Linked DNA regions of Filimonas effusa. The protein of the gene in region 1 interacts with the protein of each later gene in a pairwise test. Links are inferred from orthologs where the notes say so. Each region holds a gene or a part of one and is shown on either strand. Other genes may lie near its edges. The genes, in order: ribD and accC.

Region 1 (3,320 bases):
GCAATCTCCTGTTGCGATAAACATGCTCGATTCTCTCCTCAAAATGGAAGTTGATAAAGCACGTCCTAATGTAGATACGCCTTCCGTTGTGATTAATGCCGACACTATCTCCCATTACGGAGAGGTTTTCCGCATTATGCAAGCCGCTAAAAAAGCAGGAGCCAGGGTAGTAGCAAACGTGAAATAGTTTGTGAGCTACCGGGCAATAAATCTGGCCCGTATCATTCTGTCTTTTTCCTGCAGATCCTTTCTTAAAGTAATTTCGGAGAACTGCATTTCTTCCAGCAAAGCGATCATTTCTTTTCCCAGTGCTTCATTGATCTCGAAGTAGAGACTTCCGCCGTTAGTAAGATGCTTTCCTGCAAACGCAGTGATAGCGCGATAGAAAAGCAGCGGATCATTATCCGGAACAAATAGTGCGCGCGAGGGCTCATATGCCAATACATTCTGAAACATATCGGCTTTTTCGAGCATTCTTATATAAGGCGGATTACTTACAATACAATCAAAAACAGGCAGGCTGCCTGAAGCTTTCTCATTCAATATATCTATCAGGTGAAATTGTATGCTGGTTTTATGAGTCGCTGCATTTTGTTTTGCCACTTCCAGTGCGTCTCTTGAAATATCAAGCGCATGCACCTCACTGTTGTTTAATAGCCTGTGAAGCAATAAAGGGATACAGCCGCTGCCAGTGCCGATATCCAATAGTTTGATCCCTGCTTTGCCCTTATAATCTTCAGCGATCCATTCCACAAGCTCTTCTGTTTCGGGACGGGGAATGAGTACACGTTCATCTACATACAGCTTTAACGGGCCAAACCACGCTTCCCCCAGCACATATTGAACCGGCCGGTGCTGTAGTAAAGCCTCAAGATATTGGGTGTACGTATCCAGCTGCGGAGCGCTCAATGGGCGGTCGCCTTTTGTTAAGCGTTCTGTTTTACTATAGCCCGTAAGTGCCGTCATTACCCAATGTGCAATAGCAGTTGCTTCACGCGCCTCGTAAATGCCTGAAAGCCCGGTTAACATATGTTTATAAGCCTCCTGTATACTCATGCTGCAATGTTACCACCATTTCAAGTATTTTTGCGCCGTTATTCAATGAGCACGCACGAATTATATATGCAGCGCTGTATTCAGCTGGCCCGCCTCGGCGCAGGCCAGGTGGCGCCCAATCCTATGGTAGGCGCCGTGCTGGTATATGAGGACAGAATCATTGGAGAAGGTTACCATGCAATATTCGGACAAGGACATGCCGAAGTGAATTGTATCAACAGCGTGGCAGCAGAAGACCGTTATCTGATCCCGCTCGCTACCATCTATGTATCACTCGAGCCTTGTGCCCATTACGGAAAAACGCCACCCTGTGCCGATCTTATCATTGCCAACCGTATCCGTACGGTGGTGATAGGAAGCCGTGACCCGTTCCTTGCAGTTAACGGTAAAGGCATTGAAAAACTGCAGGCCGCAGGCATCAGCGTTGTCACAGGTGTTCTTGAAAAGGAATGTCTCGACCTCAATAAACGTTTTTTTACTTTTCATACACAACAACGTCCTTATTTCATTTTAAAATGGGCGCAAACGGCCAATGGCGCCATTGGATCGGGCAGCGACAACCGCCTGCTGATTTCAAATGACTTCACGAACCGTATCGTCCACCGCTGGCGTAATGAAGAGTCTGCAATCCTGGTAGGAACCAATACTGCGCTGGCCGATGATCCGTTGCTTACAAACAGGTTATGGTATGGCAAAAGCCCTGTCCGGCTGGTAATTGATACCAACCTGCGTTTGCCTAAAACCCTGAAATTATTGAGTGAAGGCCCTCCAACCATCATATTTAATTACCTGGACCACTCCGATAACCTCGATGCTGTTACTATCCGGACAGCACAACAGGCTTTAGCAGCGGAAAGATCAACACCGCATATAGCAACAGGCAATAATGTGTTTTATTATCGCCTGGAAAAAGACGAGCCCTTATTGCCCCAGATCAGCTACGCCTGTTTCAGGCTCCAGTTGCTGAGTGTACTGGTAGAAGGTGGCGCTTTCCTCCAGCAGCGCTGTTTAAACGAAGGTTACTGGGATGAAGCCCGTGTTATCACCAACGATCAGTTGATGGCTCCGGGCGGCTTAAAAGCCCCGGAATTACCAGCGGCCCTGCATGTTGGCACCACACGTTTTTTGAACGATAGAATAGATTTTTTCCTTAAACCCATAAACGAGAACTAATACCTATGGCGGAAGCGGCCTTTTTTCAGACGATAGCACAAATGACCACAGCCGAGTACAAGGACAAAGGAAGTCGCTTCCTCGCCTTTGCTTTCCCTATAGCAACAGTCGACGATTTTAAGGAAAAATTGCAATGGCTGAAAAAGGAACATCCCAAAGCCGTTCACCACTGTTTCGCCTATCGTATTGGTCTCGATGGTAATAATTTCCGCGTAAGCGACGATGGTGAACCCAGCGGCTCCGCCGGCAAACCAATGCTTGGCCAGATCGATAGTAAAAAACTGACCAATGTAGCCGTAATTGTCGTGCGTTACTTTGGTGGTACCCTCCTGGGCGTTCCCGGCCTTATCCAGGCTTACAAGACTGTAACGGTAATGGCGCTACAACTCACGCCGGTGATTCAAAAGCCTATAGAAGTGCTTTACGAACTTCAGTTCGATTATACCCGCATGAATGAAGTGATGACGCTGGTAAAACAACTTGACTGCAGCATTGCCGGTCAGCAGGAACAGCTCTTCGTACTGCTCACCATCGGCATCCCCAAAGCAAGGTTGGAAGAAGCGCTCTACCGCCTTAAAGACATGCACTATGTAGCCCTCCGTAAAGTATAATTCTAATACCTGTAAAATCCTTCTCCACTCTTAACACCCAGTTTGCCTGCTGTAACCATATTTACCAATAGGGGACAAGGGGCATATTTAGGCTGTCCAAATCCTTCATGTAACACCTTGAGGATGCTCAGGCATACGTCCAGTCCTATGAAATCAGCCAGCTGTAAAGGCCCCATCGGGTGAGCCATTCCAAGTTTCATAACGGTATCGATTGTAGGAGCGTCTGCTACGTTTTCATATAGGCTGCAGATAGCCTCATTGATCATGGGCATCAGAATGCGGTTGGCGATAAAACCCGGGTAATCAGCTGCTACACAGGGAGTCTTGCCTAGCTTAAGCGTTAAAGCCGCAATGGTGTCTGTAACAGCTTTGGCCGTGGCGTAACCATTGATGATCTCTACCAGTTTCATAACGGGTACGGGATTCATGAAATGCATCCCTATTACCTTTTCGGGCCGCCTGGTAGCCGCTGCAATTCTC
Region 2 (3,325 bases), on another replicon or contig:
CAACCTATTGGTGCAGAATTGCCTGAGAAAATTGTGGTGCAGGTTACCTATTGTGAGCCAGGTTTACGCGGCGATACTGCTACGCGTGCTTTAAAGCCTGCTACAGTTGAAACAGGAGCTACTGTAAACGTGCCTTTGTTCGTGAACGAAGGTGAGATCATCCGTATTAATACGAAGACCGGCGAGTACGTAGAGCGTGTAAAAGATTAAGCCGATACAACAGATATACAAAAGGATAGCATTTGCTATCCTTTTGTCGCATTATTCATTTAGTTCGGGAAAACATCCCTCTTTTGGCAAAAAAGCTATTATTATGTGAAAATTGCCTATTTTGCCACCCATTTTTGCTTAAAACGAGGTAAAAAAGCAATAAAAACCCCAAAAATCATTATATGGACTTCAAACACATTCAGGAACTGATCAAGGTTATTAATAAAAGTAACATCGGGGAGATTAGCATTGAGGAGAAGGACTTTAAGATAACCATCAAGCAGAAAGAAGACCAGGTGCAGACTGTCTTCGCCGCCCCTGCTGCTCCTGTATATGCTGCAGCTCCGGCTGTGCCACAGCAATTAGCTGCGGCTCCTGCTGCCGCTTTGCCGGCTGCAGAAGCTGCCCCGGCTGCCCCTAAAACCGATAACCTGATTACTATTAAAAGCCCTATGATCGGTACTTTCTACCGTCGCGCTTCACCCGATAAACCACTGTTTGCCGAAGTAGGAACCGAAATCGCTCCCGGTAAAGTGATCTGCATTATCGAAGCCATGAAACTGTTCAATGAAATTGAAAGTGAAATAAGCGGCAAGGTTGTAAAAGTACTTGTTGATGACGCTAGTCCTGTTGAATACGATCAACCTTTATTCCTGGTAGAACCCGCGTAAGAATGTAGAATGTTACAGTAGTATACTGCCAGGCAGTCACTACAGCATTTGACATTTGCATTTATCCTTCAAAATAAATAATAGTCGTGTTTAAAAAAGTACTGATAGCCAATCGGGGTGAAATAGCATTACGTGTTATCCGCACGTGCCGCGAAATGGGCATTAAAACGGTAGCGGTATATTCTACTGCCGATAAAGACAGTCTTCATGTAAAGTTCGCTGATGAGGCAGTATGTATTGGAAAGCCTCAAAGCAGCGAATCTTATCTCAATATTCCCCATATTATGGCTGCTGCTGAAATCACGAATGCCGATGCAATTCATCCGGGTTATGGTTTCCTCGCAGAAAACGCCAAATTCGCACAGATCTGTGGCGACCACGGTATTAAATTTATAGGCCCCACTCCCGAAATGATCAATTCTATGGGTGATAAGATCACCGCAAAAGAAACGATGATCAAAGCAGGCGTTCCCTGTATCCCCGGTAGTGACGGCTTGTTAGGAAGCCTGGAAGAAGCAAAAGAACTTGCTAAAAATCTCGTTGGTTATCCTGTTATCCTTAAAGCTACTGCAGGTGGCGGAGGTAAAGGTATGCGTGTGGTTTGGAGCGAAGAAGAAATGGAGCGCGCTTACAACACCGCTAAAACCGAGGCTGCCGCTTCTTTTAAGAATGATGGCATCTACATGGAGAAATTCGTGGAAGATCCCCGTCACATCGAGATCCAGGTAGCCGGTGACCGCTATGGCACCGTATGTCATCTCAGCGAGCGCGACTGCTCTATCCAACGCCGTCACCAGAAGCTGGTAGAAGAATCTCCTTCTCCGTTCATGACACCCGAATTACGCCAGCGTATGGGCGAAGCAGCTATCAAAGCTGCATCCGCTATCAACTACGAAAGCGTCGGTACCATTGAGTTCCTGGTCGATAAACACAGAAATTTCTATTTCATGGAAATGAACACCCGTATTCAGGTAGAGCACTGTGTTACGGAAGAAGTGATCAACTTCGATCTTATTAAAGAACAGCTGAAAATAGCAATGGGCGAAAAGATCTCCGGATTGAACTATGAACCCCAGATGCATGCTATCGAATGCCGTATCAACGCCGAAGACCCGTATAACGATTTCCGGCCTTCACCAGGCAAGATCACCGTATTACATACGCCCGGAGGCCATGGCGTACGCGTCGACAGCCACGTTTATGCAGGTTATGTGATCCCTCCTTTTTACGATTCTATGATTGGTAAACTTATCACTATTGCACGTACGCGCGAAGAAGCCATCGATACCATGTACCGCGCGCTGAGCGAATACGTGATCGAAGGCGTGAAAACTACCATTCCATTCCACTTACAACTGATGCAGAACGAAGATTTCAGAAAAGGTAACTTCACTACCAAATTCCTCGAAACTTTCCAGATGCAATAATAATTTATTGATGATACAAGAAGAGGTTGGCCTGTTTAAGACCAACCTCTTTGCTTTTATGCCATTCTGTAACCAAATGCCATGGGGGGCTGTACGTGAAACGTATTAAAGCGCTGATATTAACGCTGGGGCTGTTGCCTGGGGCCGCGTCCACCACCGGGCCTCATCATACGACCCATCTGGTTTTTTTGGTAGGTTTCGTAGCGAACATACTCTTCTTCAGAAAGAATAGCTTTCACCTTTTTGTTTGATTCCTCCTGGAGTTCCTTCATCTTAGCCATTTTAGCATCACGGTCAGAAGACTGATCCTGGAAGATCTCTCTTCTCTTGCTACTGGTTTCTTCGAGGATATCGGCTACTTTATTGGCTTTATCATCGCTCAGCTGAACAGAATCCTTCAGGTTTTTGAGGATCATCTCTTTGCGTTGAGCCGGATTGCCGCCACCGCCGCCTGGGCGTTGTGCATAAGCGCTGCCTGAAGCCAATGCTACCAGGACAACAAGGGCTACCATCATCTTTTTCATAACTGACTTTTTTGTATTGCAGTTGGTTGTAACTGCCTTATAAATTTACATCTTCCCAGCTTCTACCGCACGCTTCGTACATCCCGATTCGGCGAAAAAGGGGTGTTTGGGGGGCAAACGGCAAACCATACCTGGAATAAAAAAGCCCATATCTTACGATACGGGCTTTTCTATAAAACCGATGATAATTATAGCTGCTATTAGCGCAACAGGAGCATTTCCCTGTATTTGGGTAAGGTCCAGTCTTCGTCGCTAACCAGGTGTTCCAGTTTGTCAACATGGTAACGGATCTCGTCGAAGAACTTCGCTTTAACTTCTGCTTCGTAAGCAATTGCTTTTTCGCGGGTATTGGTGAGGTTGTTCGCAGCTTTTCTTGCCTCAACCATTTCATTTACTTTGGTGTAAATGATGTTTACACGCTCAGAGATCTCTTTCAGCAATTCTACTTGCGTAGCATAGGCGGCTTCTGGTAAACCAGCAGCTTTCAGGCTGT

The links.
Region 2: the proteins of ribD (region 1) and accC interact in binary tests that used the Escherichia coli proteins (3 or more experiments, as listed by UniProt). The link is inferred for Filimonas effusa from one-to-one orthologs.

Annotation. Positions count from the first base shown.
Region 1 is NZ_SDHZ01000001.1:6,060-9,379, forward strand. Bases 175-3,165 are described here. They hold ribD (bifunctional diaminohydroxyphosphoribosylaminopyrimidine deaminase/5-amino-6-(5-phosphoribosylamino)uracil reductase RibD), read left to right. Parts: upstream 175-1,101; coding sequence 1,102-2,229; downstream 2,230-3,165. Other genes in these bases: ESB13_RS00035 (ExbD/TolR family protein), read left to right, coding at 175-187; prmC (peptide chain release factor N(5)-glutamine methyltransferase), read right to left, coding at 196-1,056; ESB13_RS00050 (IMPACT family protein), read left to right, coding at 2,235-2,840; ESB13_RS00055 (3-hydroxyacyl-CoA dehydrogenase family protein), read right to left, coding at 2,843-3,165. Also shown: more of ESB13_RS00035, read left to right, coding at 1-174; more of ESB13_RS00055, read right to left, coding at 3,166-3,320. UniProt on the Escherichia coli protein: Converts 2,5-diamino-6-(ribosylamino)-4(3h)-pyrimidinone 5'-phosphate into 5-amino-6-(ribosylamino)-2,4(1h,3h)-pyrimidinedione 5'-phosphate.
Region 2 is NZ_SDHZ01000002.1:169,789-173,113, reverse strand. The notes cover bases 142-3,137. They hold accC (acetyl-CoA carboxylase biotin carboxylase subunit), read left to right. Parts: upstream 142-967; coding sequence 968-2,308; downstream 2,309-3,137. Other genes in these bases: ESB13_RS12080 (glutamine synthetase III family protein), read right to left, coding at 3,033-3,137; ESB13_RS12085 (hypothetical protein), read right to left, coding at 2,428-2,832; accB (acetyl-CoA carboxylase biotin carboxyl carrier protein), read left to right, coding at 393-881; efp (elongation factor P), read left to right, coding at 142-210. Outside these bases: more of efp, read left to right, coding at 1-141; more of ESB13_RS12080, read right to left, coding at 3,138-3,325. UniProt on the Escherichia coli protein: This protein is a component of the acetyl coenzyme A carboxylase complex; first, biotin carboxylase catalyzes the carboxylation of the carrier protein and then the transcarboxylase transfers the carboxyl group to form malonyl-CoA.